Regions from separate parts of the Methylophaga sp. UBA2012 genome, predicted to be linked through region 3. Evidence: riboswitches for the same ligand, from Rfam matches in the RefSeq annotation. Region 3 holds a riboswitch; each other region holds the start of a gene.
What was found. Region 3 has a riboswitch for cyclic di-GMP ahead of B2248_RS10175 (VPLPA-CTERM sorting domain-containing protein). Riboswitches for the same ligand answer to the same signal wherever they lie in the genome.

Region 1: another riboswitch for cyclic di-GMP. It lies ahead of B2248_RS03620 (hypothetical protein); the one in region 3 lies ahead of B2248_RS10175 (VPLPA-CTERM sorting domain-containing protein).
Region 2: another riboswitch for cyclic di-GMP. It lies ahead of B2248_RS13640 (hypothetical protein); the one in region 3 lies ahead of B2248_RS10175 (VPLPA-CTERM sorting domain-containing protein).

What each region holds. Positions count from the first base shown of each region.
Region 1 is NZ_DDCG01000003.1:86,524-90,735, forward strand. It holds gene B2248_RS03605 (acetamidase/formamidase family protein) at 1-1,022, shown strand, start outside; tRNA gene B2248_RS03610 (tRNA-Arg) at 1,340-1,416, opposite strand; gene B2248_RS03615 (hypothetical protein) at 1,573-2,103, opposite strand; cyclic di-GMP riboswitch class I at 2,118-2,200, opposite strand; gene B2248_RS03620 (hypothetical protein) at 2,554-3,234, opposite strand; cyclic di-GMP riboswitch class I at 3,252-3,336, opposite strand; gene B2248_RS03625 (methyl-accepting chemotaxis protein) at 3,756-4,212, shown strand, end outside.
Region 2 is NZ_DDCG01000019.1:97,610-101,821, forward strand. It holds gene B2248_RS13635 (hypothetical protein) at 17-505, shown strand; cyclic di-GMP riboswitch class I at 694-770, shown strand; gene B2248_RS13640 (hypothetical protein) at 806-1,324, shown strand; gene B2248_RS13645 (polysaccharide biosynthesis/export family protein) at 1,454-2,005, shown strand; gene B2248_RS13650 (hypothetical protein) at 2,030-3,217, shown strand; gene B2248_RS13655 (Wzz/FepE/Etk N-terminal domain-containing protein) at 3,242-4,212, shown strand, end outside.
Region 3 is NZ_DDCG01000013.1:125,083-129,294, reverse strand. It holds gene B2248_RS10190 (hypothetical protein) at 1-492, shown strand, start outside; gene B2248_RS10185 (YdbL family protein) at 503-1,111, shown strand; gene rlmD (23S rRNA (uracil(1939)-C(5))-methyltransferase RlmD) at 1,197-2,531, shown strand; cyclic di-GMP riboswitch class I at 2,758-2,835, shown strand; gene B2248_RS10175 (VPLPA-CTERM sorting domain-containing protein) at 2,853-3,458, shown strand; gene B2248_RS10170 (DNA alkylation repair protein) at 3,512-4,212, shown strand, end outside.

The DNA.
Region 1 (4,212 bases), on a different contig from region 3:
ATGCGTCAATCTATGGTCGTGGTGCCGGTGAAGGTTTCGGAGTTCATGTTTTAACTGGTCCAGTCTATGTCTGTGGTGCAGAGCCAGGTGACGTTCTTGAAGTACGCATTCTGGATATGTACCCGCGTCCCTCTGGAAACCCCAAGTATGCTGGTAAAACATATGGGGTCAATGCTGCAGCATGGTGGGGATATCACTACAACGATATGATCGAAGATCCTAAACCGCGTGAAGTCATTACTATTTTTGAGCTTGACGCGACTGGAGAGAAAGACTGGGCAAAAGCGGTCTACAACTATCAATGGGTTCCTCAAACCGACCCTAAAGGTGTCGTCCATGAAAAAATTGACTATCCAGGCGTCCCCGTTGATCACAGCAAAATCACTAAAAACACAAAAGTCCTCGAGAATATTCGCGTTCCTGTCAGATTACATTTTGGAACAATGGGGGTAGCTCCGGTCGAAACAGATTATGTCGACTCTATTCCACCAGGCTATTTTGGCGGCAACATTGATGACTGGCGTATTGGTAAAGGCGGCACCATGTACTACCCTGTTGCAGTTAAAGGCGCTTTACTCAGTGCCGGCGATCCGCATGCAGCACAAGGTGACTCAGAACTTGCTGGAACCGCTATCGAAACCTCAATGACAGGCGTCGTTCAAGTTATTCTTCACAAACAAAATGAGTTGCAAGATACGGTTTTGCAAGGCCTGGATTACCCTCTACTGGAAACAGACACCGAATGGGTTGTTCACGGCTTTAGTTATCCTAATTACCTTGAAGCACTTGGGGAAAAAGCACAGAGCGAGATTTACGCAAAATCCTCTATCGACAATGCCATGCGCGATGCTTTTAGAAAAATGCGCCACTTTCTCATGACAGCCAAAGGGCTCAGTGAAGACGAAGCTATTTCTCTGATGTCGGTATCCGCTGACTTCGGCATAACTCAAGTGGTAGATGGTAATTGGGGCGTTCATGGTGTCATTGAAAAACGCGTCTTTGCTGGCGATTCAATAAACTGATTGGATTTAATATTTTTATCATCAGAACACCAAAAAGGCTATCCACAGATAGCCTTTTTAATGAAACACTCCTGCTCGATGACCAGGAATAAAATTGTGATGAGGTATTTTGTTCTTCTATTTCGATTTACTAGTGATGCCTGACAATAGTCAGACAGTTTTATCTGGTAAAAATGAGTCTGAAACCATAATGCTGAATCATCCATTATCACATCAGTATCATTTTGTTAGTGTCCCAAAATTGTCCCAAATGGGCATTTTGAGGATCTAGCGTTGACACCAGAGTAATGTAACTTATTGAAAAAAGGAAGATTAAATGGCGTCCCCGGCAGGAGTCGAACCTGCGACCTTCCCCTTAGGAGGGGGACGCTCTATCCTGCTGAGCTACGGGGACATTGGTCAGGCATTATAACAGCGATAAGCATTAAGCTCGAAGACTGAATATTGTTTGTTGATTAATCGTCATAGGATCGGCGGTTAAACGGTAACGATACAAACAAAAAAGCCGTCACTCTATGACGGCTTTAAACGTTTGAAATACTGAAATTAACTAGACAGCAAGTTTTACTTTGCGACGTAAGCCCATAAAACCAAGTAGCGCAGGAGCAAATAGCAAGGCTGCTGGAGGAAGTGGAACAGCTGAAACCTCGAAAGAAGTAAAGTGAACTACACCCGGAAAGCTTGAAATGTTGAGATTTACTGATTGTCGCACGTCATCCGAAGGGTCCCAAGTTATATAAGCTAACTGCTCACTTCCAACCCAACTTATACCATTAGCCAACCATTTTTGCGTACCAATATTAATATCCCCCGTATCAAACAGGTCTGATAAAGTATAGAAAGTAATGGTACCGTCATCATTCGGAGTCTCCGCATTAAAAACAGAAAATTCACCAAAAGATAACTTCCCGTCCTCATTCAGATCTTCGCCAACAAAACTCCCTTTAAACTTAATAACTTCAGGACTCCCCGTGGGGGCCCATCCGGCAATAAAATTAGCTTTAACAACAGTTGCAGCCCAAGAGTTGTGGGATAGTGTCAATAAAACGAGGCTTAATAGCATCCACAATTTTTTTTTCATAAGAAATTTCCATCTAATGCAGCCCAGCCCTGATGCCACTAATGCACAGCTGTAGGTTTTCCGTCCCTGACTCACATCAGGTTTGGCGATAATATGTTGAACAAAATTAATAAATTAAAGTTAACTTGCTATGGCGAGTAACAGATGAACACTTATATTCTGTTGTTAACAGGTTACTTAAATTGAATTAGAAAAAAAATCATCCTTAAGTATGATTTTTTTAAAAAATTGACTTTAAATTCATAGTAAAAATTGAGTCAAAAAAATGTTCAAAGAGAATATTAACTCACGTCAACATATCTCTAATTAAGTTCAGATTAAGAAGACTATATGGAGTTAGGCAATATATGTTCGATAACCAGCTTGTCATGGTGAGACAATCAGTGACAAAAAAAGCCGTTACATTTTGTAACGGCTTTTTTTTATGAAACGCCAGTATCTATTGATTGATTATGCAGCTTGTTTGGCTTTACGGCGAAGTCCCATAAAACCAAGCAAAGCCGGAGCAAACATAAATGCAGCCGCTGGAATAGGCACTTCCGACACAGGCGCGATGCCTGCGGCACCTACGGTAAAGCCATGCCAGCCTTCACTTGTATGAGTAAAACTGAACGAGTCAAATAACCCTTCAAGAATAATCACTCCATGTAGCTCGGCAAAATTAGAGGTAGTAAATCCAGTACCGTCAGAATACAGGGTGGGTGATCCCGAACCGTACTTCCCTAAACCAGTACTATCAAATTTAATTTTTGTATCACCAAAATCAACATTATTTGCGTTCCAGCTGACAAGGGCAATGTAAGGATTCAGCACTGTTTCTGAAAATTTTATTTCTACTGTACCACCGGTACTCAAACCGATAATTTCACGTGATGATGGAAGATTGCTAACCGTCCCCTTGGTGTAGGCATTACCCCACCAATTATCTGTCGCTCCCGATTCTATGAAATAAGCATCAGAACTTGAGCTAAAACCAACACTGACATTGTCACTACCAAACGCCATGGTTCCAGATGCAGTTTTTTGACTTGTTTTTGTCCAGTCTGTCCAGCCAATATTTGCAGCATGAGCCGATATCGTTAACATCGATGCTGACAGAGCAAGGGTTGTTGCAAAAAATTTTTTATACATGTCCCATATCCCAATAATTTTGCAACCCAGCCCTGTCAAGACTTCAATATACAGCTGTAGGCTTTCCGTCCCTGACTCACATCAGGTTTGGCGTTAATGTGTTGAACACGATGAAATAATAATATAACTATTTAATTTCGCAACAGGTAACCACCAACAATCAGTTGCGCACTATTAACTTGCCTTAATTAATTAAAAATTACATTGTACTTTGGTACTAATTTATTAAAAAAAAGACATTCCATTCTTCCTCAACACAATGTTTATAGAGGAAAATTCGATACGTTTTCAGCATAAGTGAAAAATAACTTAATCCTCACTCGGCAGAACACAATTTACCCATATCCACCCACCGTGTTTGAAATGCAAAAGTCAGTGCCCCCCATTAAGATCATTAACTTACCAGTAACGTGATAGACATCATGCTTTCGTATAAAAGCAGTTAACTTTTACTTTTCACTGCCGATATAAGATGCATACAATTAAATTGCACACTATTTGCAAAGAGGCGAAAAAAAGACATGTTTGGTAAAACAAAGCAGTTAATCACCGAGAATGCGTTATTAAAAAACGAACTCACTCCCTTGCAGGAGATTTTCAGCGCCATGCAGTCATCACTGGCCATTATTGAGTTCACACCTGAAGGTATCATCACCGCAGTAAACGACAATTTTTCTCGGGTAACAGGTTATTCCTCTTCTGAACTGATAGGACAGCATCATCAACTGTTATGCGATAAATCCGAAGTTGAATCTTCCCGATATAAAGATTTTTGGAAGCATCTAAAGAACGGTGAGTATTTTTCAGGGGAAGTATTACGCAAGCATAAAAACGGCCATGATATATGGCTGGAAGCCAATTATTTCCCAATAAAAAATGGTGAAGGCCGTGTCGTTAAAATTTTTAAGATTGCTAACGATGTGACCGAACGTGTAGAACATTCTCGTAGTAATGATAGTTTGCTATCTGCAATCGATC
Region 2 (4,212 bases), on a different contig from region 3:
GCATAAGGAAATTATTATGAAAAAAGCGATGCTATTTATCGTAGCTTTATTGTTTTCAGTAAGCGTTAACGCCGCGACGTTATCTCTGACTGAAGCTGGTTCAACTAACGCAAGTCAAAGTGTTGATTTATCTGGTAGTTCAGTTGTTTTAGCTGGTGGTACTGTCTCTAAGAAAAGTACCTGGAGTTCAGCATTTTCACTCACAACTGATACTGATACACCTGTTGTAATCGCATGGTCATTTAATCCTGCAATTACTGGTGCAACATTAGTTTTTGGTACATTGGGTGACACTGTGTCATATGCAATTACTGAAGACTTCAGCTTCACAGCTATGTTGACTGCAGGTACTAGCTATATCCTGAGCATTATCGATGCTACATCAGGTGTAGTTAAATATGACGTATCTGTATCTGCAGTACCTGTACCTGCTGCTCTATTCTTGTTTGCCCCTGCTTTATTAGGCTTTTTGGGTATGCGTAGAAAAACAGCTGTTGCAGCCTAATTTAAAGCTACACAGAAAATAAAAAAGGGAGCTTTGGCTCCCTTTTTTATATCCTTTAGAGCATTGATCTTAAACTCCAATAGCAAAATTGTACCAAGGTACAATAGACATGGGTGGACAATGCTCCATATGATTCACTCATCTGAAAAAGTCAGATAGGTGATTATCATATCTTATGGATATGGTAATTTAACAAAAGCCAAACTCGTCGTGAGGCGGGGTCGGAAAGCCACAGATCTTTTTTAAAGATGGCTGGGTTGCATTGCTTGTTTTTTCAACTTATGCATAAGGAAGTTTATTATGAAAAAAGCGATGCTATTTTTAGTAGCTCTCATGTTCTCTGTTGGTGTTAATGCTGCAACATTGACTCTTACTGGTATCGGATCAAGTGGCGCAACACAGTCAGTTGATGTCAATAACAACAGTACTGTTCTTGCTGGTGGTACTGTGGGTGAAGTTGGTAACTGGTATTCAGAGTTTGATCTTATCTCTGATACCGACACTGGAATTAAAGTGGAATGGTCATTTAACCCATTCACTGCATTATCCGGTGCGACCATAAAGTTTGGTCAAATTTCTGGCCCTAGTGGTTATTATTTACCTGGTGCACAAACTTTCGCTATTACAGGTGATTTCAGCTTTACAGCATTTTTAACAGCTGGTGTTTACTACGGTATTGATATCATTGATGCTGCATCTAACATTTTGAAATATGACGTATCAGTATCTGCTGTACCAGTACCAGCAGCATTATTCTTGTTTGCTCCTGCCTTATTAGGTTTCTTGGGGCTTAGAAGAAAATCAGCAGTTGCTGCATAAGAATTAAGATTTAAGTTAACAGTAACTTAACTGTCACAAATTGAAAGGGAGCAAAAGCTCCCTTTTTTTTTGAAAAATAGAGTGTTAATATCAATTTTGAATGTTATTTATAGATAAGGATTTTCCCTCATGCTTAAGCGCTTCCTTGTACTTTTGGTTACAATTGTTTCTCTATTTTCTTCATCTGTATTTGCTGCAGAACGCTATTTATTAAACTCAGGTGACGTTTTAGACATTTCAGTATGGAATGAAGAGTCTTTGCAAAAACAAGTAACGGTCCTGCCTGATGGCGTTATTACCTTTCCTTTAGCTGGAGAAGTTGTAGCTAAAGACAAAACGGTGGCGGAGGTTGAAGAAGAATTAACTAAAAAACTCAGCGAATACCTGGCAGATCCGGTTGTTACGGTCTCTGTCACAAATGTTGAAGGTAATAGAGTTCATATTTTAGGGAAAGTACTCAACCCTGGCTCATTTGTAATGAATCAACCGTTAGATGCCATGCAAGCGCTAAGTTTAGCCGGTGGCTTATCGCCTTATGCAGAAGAAAACAACATTATCGTGCTTCGCAGAGATGGGGCTAAGCAACAAGTCTTACCCGTCAAGTATGCAGAGATAAAAAAAGGCAAAGCATTAAATACCAACATTACATTGGAAAGTGGCGACGTTATTATCGTACCTTAAGCAAAATAGCCGAGACACATGTCCATGAGAAAATATATTCCGCTATTATTGCCTTGCCTGCTGATAAATACAGCATCAGCAGCAGAATGGGTATTTAATGCAAAGGCTGACCCAAAGTTTAAATATGATGATAACGAGCTACTTCGTGAAGATAAGTTAGACGATTTCAGTTTAAATATTGATCCTACTTTAACTTTAACGCGATCATTAGAAAACTCAACATCAGAAGTGCGTTTAGGATATAGAATTAGCAGATACAAAGAGCTAAAAGAATTAGATAAAGAGAATCCTTTTTTTGGTTTTAATACGTCTTACGCAACTGAAAGAAGTACTTATGGTCTGACGTTAGATTATGCCGAACGTGAGTCACGTGATATTGCTGAAGAAGATACGGCTGATTTTAGTAATACATCAACCACAGTTACCAAAAGTATATCGCCATCATATAGCTACAGATTGACAGAGTTAGATACGATTAGCACCAGTGCTTCTTATCAAAAACGAAACCAATCAGGTTCATCTACTAGAGCAGATTCAATTTTAGGTACCAGTTCGAATCTCACTGATAATGAAACTCTTAGTTTAAACTTAGCATTGCAACATCAGTATACAGAACGACTTAATGCTGGGGTGTCATTAAGTTATGTTAATTATCAAGCAGAATCTGACAGGCTCGATAATGAATACGATTCCTACTCGCTAGGACTGACAAGTGAATACCAATTGTCTGAACTTTGGTCTGTCAATGGTCTAGTTGGTGCTCGATATTTGGATAGCGAAAATAATCCTATAAGTGGTTTAAAAACTTCTGACCAGAGTACTGGCTTGAACTATTCTATAAGTACAACACGAGAGGACGAGCTGAATAGTTATACTGTCTCAGCAAGTCGCTCTTTACTACCTTCGAGTTCAGGTGATGTAAATCAACAAGATTCATATACTTTTAGTTATCGAAGGAAGTTCACTGAGAAATTAACAGGTAGTTTATCTACCAGTTATAAACTTTATACCAGCGCAGATGATCTTAATGACAGAGAAGTTAAGTATATATTTTTCTCTCCCAGTTTAAATTGGAAATTAGCAGAAGATTGGGGAATAAACTTTTCATATAAATATCGGAATGTTGATGAAAAAGATGGAAAAAATGTCGACAGTAACGCGTTTTTTATAAATTTTGACTACAATTGGGACGGAATTCGTTTTTCTCGCTAAATCTACAGCAAAGAGCAATAATAAATGGAAGAAGAAGTAAAAGGCTTAGGGGATTATCTTAATCTTCTCTGGCGCAGGAAGGTTTGGGTTATTATTCCTGCTATGTTGTTAGCCATAGCGACATTTATAGTGGTATTTTCACTCCCGGCCACCTATAAATCTCAGGGAACTATCCTGATTGAATCACAAGAAATTCCAAATGATTTAGTTCGTTCAACCGTCACAAGTTATGCTGACCAGCGTATCGAAGTCATCAAACAACGATTGATGACGACTTCCAGAGTAATGGATATGGTCAAAAAATATAATCTTTACGTGGCTGAACGTCAAAAAACGGCAGCTACTTCTTCTATCGTTGAGTTGTTTAAGTCCAATGTCAGTGTGGATTTAGTCCAGGCGAATGTTACCGACCCTGTAAGTGGTCGTGCTAAAAGAGCCAGTATCGCTTTTACCGTGTCGTTCATGGATAAATCGCCTCAAAAAGCACAACAGGTCGCAAATGAACTGGTTACTGAGTTTTTGAATGAAAACGTCAAAGCTCGAACTGATCGTGCCGCAGAAACGAAAGACTTCCTGAAAGAAGAAGGAGATAAGTTTCAGGCAAAGGTGCGTGAACTGGAAAAACAAATTGCAGAATTTAAAGACCGCTATAGTGGCAGTTTACCAGAGTTATTACAGTACAATCTTTCAATGATCCAAAGATTAGGAGATGAACAAACTTCCAATCAAAACGAAATATTACTATTAAAAGATCAAATAACGACACTGAGTTTGCAACTTTCAAGTGTCCCAATGTATTTGCCTTTAGGTGTCACAGCAAGCACTTCGAATGAACCAAGTAGTTCTGAAGTAAGATTAGAACAATTAAGAATTGAATATAGCACCTTATTATCAAAGTATGAGCCTACTCATCCTGATGTAGTAAGAGTAAAGCGACAAATTGATGCGTTAGAAAAAGAATTAGGTGTGACGGGCAATGATGCTCAAGTGATTCA
Region 3 (4,212 bases):
CAACTGTATGCCAATATTGATATGAACGATTTGGATTTAGCCCTGTTAACCAAGACCTTTGATGTCGGCAAGATTACCGGACGTGTTACTGGAGAAATCTATAACTTGCGTTTGTCTAACTGGCAACCTGTGCAGTTTGATGCCAAGTTGGCGACCTCTAAAGATAATCCGGGAAAACGCATTATCAGTCAGCGTGCCGTGGATAATTTAACGCAGGTCGGTGGTGGCGCGACAGGGATGATTTCGAGAAGTTTTTTACGTTTTTTTGATGACTTTTCTTATAAACGTTTAGGACTGTCATGTCATTTACGGAATGATGTTTGTGAAATGGCTGGCATCGAAGATGCTGATCAGGGGTACTATATTGTCAAAGGTGGGGGCGGTTTACCACCATGGATTGATGTGATTGGCTATACGCGTAGAGTGGACTGGGCTGATTTATTAGAACGTATCAAAGCGGTACAAAATAGTTCTGGACCCATTATTGAGTAAGGAGAGGTTTATGCATTTAATGAAGTGGTTAACGGGCACGGTGTCGGGATTAATGTTGGTTTCATGTGTCACCATTAATATCTATTTTCCAGCGGCAGCGGCTGAAAAAGCAGCAGACAGAATTATTGAAGATGTGTGGGGCCCAGAAACACAACCTGCAGATACGGCTGAACCTGACAAGCAGGATAAACAATCGTCAACATCAGACTCCAGGCTGCCACTGGCTATGTCTGTGTTGAACTGGATGGTACCGCAGGCTGAAGCGGCAGGTGCGGATATTAATATCAATTCACCCGCTATCAATGCATTACAGTCGAATATGAAAACACGCCATGAAAGCCTGAAGCCTTTCTATAATAGTGGTGCGATAGGGTTAACTGATGATGGCTTTATTACTCTACGTGATGCCAAGTCTGTACCGTTAAAAGACCGTAACCAGTTAAATAGTCTGATTGCCGCCGAAAATAATGATCGTAAAGCGCTCTATGCTGAAATCGCCAGAGCAAACGGGCATCCGGAATGGCAGGATGATATCCAACAAACCTTTGCACAACGTTGGATTAGTAATGCTGCTAATGGCTGGTGGTATCAGCAAGGTGGTAGCTGGAAACAAAAATAAATATAGCAGATTGATTATAATAATGACGTCCAGTGGCGTGAAAGCGTCACTGGATTTTTTATTTTTCAGAGATAAGAGATAAAAGATGGCAAGACGTAGCCGCAGACAAAGAATACCGCAAGAACCCGTTACAGCAGAGATTGAGTCGTTATCACACGATGGTAGAGGCATCGCTCGAATTGAAGGTAAAACCGTTTTTGTGGATGGCGCCTTAGCCGGAGAAAAAGTGAACTTTCAATATAGTCGGGTTCATAAAAAATATGATGAGGCTCGTACGGTAGAGGTGCTGTCTGCAGCTGATGATCGGGTAGCAGCGAAATGTCAGCATTTTAGTATTTGTGGTGGCTGCAGTTTGATGCATATGTCACCTGAAGCGCAGTTGGCTCATAAACAAGCCACATTGGCTGAACACTTCACTCACTTTGGTAACTTAAGCCCTGAACAATGGTTAGAACCTTTAACAGGTCCATTATGGGGATATCGTCGTAAAGCACGTTTAGGCGTGAAGTATGTTGCGAAAAAAGAACAGGTTCTGGTCGGTTTCAGAGAAAAGTCTTCACCCTATATTGCCATGCTAGAGCAATGTGAGGTCTTAGATCCACGCGTGGGTCATCGTTTAACGGATTTAGCTTCATTAATTGCTGGGCTTGAAGCCTATAACCGCATTGCTCAGATTGAAGTGGCGATGGATGATGAGCATGTGGCGTTAGTTTTTCGTAATCTTGATGCATTATCTGAGACGGATAAACAGGCACTGATTAGCTTTGGTCAAAGCAATAATTTATGGATCTATCAGCAACCGGGGGGGCCGGATACCGTGTCCTTATTATGGCCTGAATCAGCTCAGCTCAGTTACGCGCCGGAAGCAGGGTTGAACTTACAGTTTGATCCGAGCGACTTCACTCAGGTGAATGCCGGTATTAATGAAAAAATGATCCAGCGAGCCATGAACTTACTGGATGTACAAGCTGATGATCGTATTCTAGATCTATTCTGTGGTTTAGGTAACTTCACCTTACCTTTAGCCAGACGTGTTAATGAAGTGGTTGGCGTCGAAGGTGATGCGGCTCTGGTGCAACACGCTAAAAATAATGCACAACTTAATGGCTTAAAGAATGCTGAGTTTGAACTGGCTGATCTGACACAAACTGAGCTCAAAGATTATCCTTGGGCTGAAAAAGGCTTTAATAAAATTCTGCTCGATCCGCCCAGAAGTGGGGCGTTTGAAGTTTTACATCAACTTGCTGCATTAGGGGCTGAGCGTTTGGTGTATGTGTCTTGTAATCCGACGACATTGGCACGTGATGCTGGTGAGCTAGTGAATCAGCATGGCTATATTATGGAATCAGCAGGCATTATGGATATGTTTCCTCATACAACACATGTCGAGTCTATTGCTGTATTTGTAAAGAAACGTTAAAAAAGATTAAAAACTGTACCAAAGTACAATTGTTGCTACATAGACATCCTCATATTATGCAATTGCCTAGGAATAATTCCTGAGGCTTATTTATCAAATGGCAATAATGTTATTGGATAAAGGAAACTGTAGGAGGCTGATTTATTTTGCTTTTTAGTACCAAAGTACAATTGTTCAGCTAATGACGAATCACTAATATGTACTCTGCAGGTAGTGATTGCATATCGAATAGTTAAGCCAACCTTGGTGTGAGCCATGTGACGGAAAGCCACGGATCTTTTTTAAAGATGGCCGGGTTGCATAGTAAATAAGGATAATTCTATGAAATTTTACAAATCAGCTATGTTAGTAGCTGCTATGTTGCTAGGTTTTTCAAGTGTTGCTTCAGCAACATTTTATCATGGTGGTCATCATCATGGTGGTTGTGGCGATGATGGTTCAACATGCGACAACCCTCAAGCTTATTCAACGACATTAAACGCTAAAGTAACTAATGAAGATCATGATTACTGGGGAACTTTATGGGACTCTTCAGAGGCGTATATGAGCTTTGAAGCCATTAATGAGCCGACTTTAGAAATTACTTCGGCTACTTTATCGGTTAAATCGAATGCTAACGGTTCATGGTTCTCTGATGGTTTATGGACACTGGATAATCATTTTCCATATCTGACATACATTGGTAAGTTAGATGGCGGTGTTGATGTGTTTGAACTAAGTTCAAACTTATTTGACGAAGTGCTTGCTGGTATCACCTTCAAAGCTATTTTTGATAAAATAAAAGAAGATGTTTTTTGGGCTGAATTAACAGTCAATGGCGAATATTGCCCACCTGTTAGCGAAGTGCCAGTACCTGCTGCATTATGGTTATTTGGTTCTGGTCTTATGGGCTTTACAGCGATGCGCAGACGTAAAAAAACTGCCTAAGCTAAGACAGAATACCGTATGATAAAAGCCGCGATTCCATCGCGGCTTTTTTTATGGCTGAACAACTCAAAAATAAACTCAATGCTGCTGCAGTTCATGAGCTAGGCTCACTGATTCATTCAGTGTGGCCAGACTTTGCTATGACTGATTTTATTGAGACAGCATCACTTAAACTGGATGAGTTAGAGCTCAAAGCACGTGCAGACTACCTTGCTAGGAGTTTGCATGTCTACCTGCCTGATGATTATGTTGATGCGATTGCTATTCTGTTACAGGCGGCTGAATACCTAAGAGAAGAACAGTTTTCTGGTTGGGCACATTATTTAGCCTGGCCATTAATTGACTATGTTGCTTTATATGGCATCGACCACCTCGATGTTTCTTTTGCTGCATTAGAAAAATTAACTCCATTATTTACCGGCGAATTTGCCATTCGGTTTTTTCTGTTGGCGCATTTTGAAGAAACCTATGCACAGATGTTGAAGTGGGCTGAGCATGAGAATGAACATATCAGGCGATTAGCCTCTGAAGGCATTCGGCCACGTTTACCCTGGGCACCACAATTAACTGATTTACGTGATGATTCAACACCTATATGGCCGATTCTTGAGAAGTTAAAAGAGGATCCCAGTCTTTATGTCAGGCGTTCCGTTGCTAATAACATCAATGACATTAGTAAGGATCATCCACAAACGGTGATTGATATTTGTTCAAAATGGGACAAAGCAGCGTCGCAGAACACAAACTGGGTGAT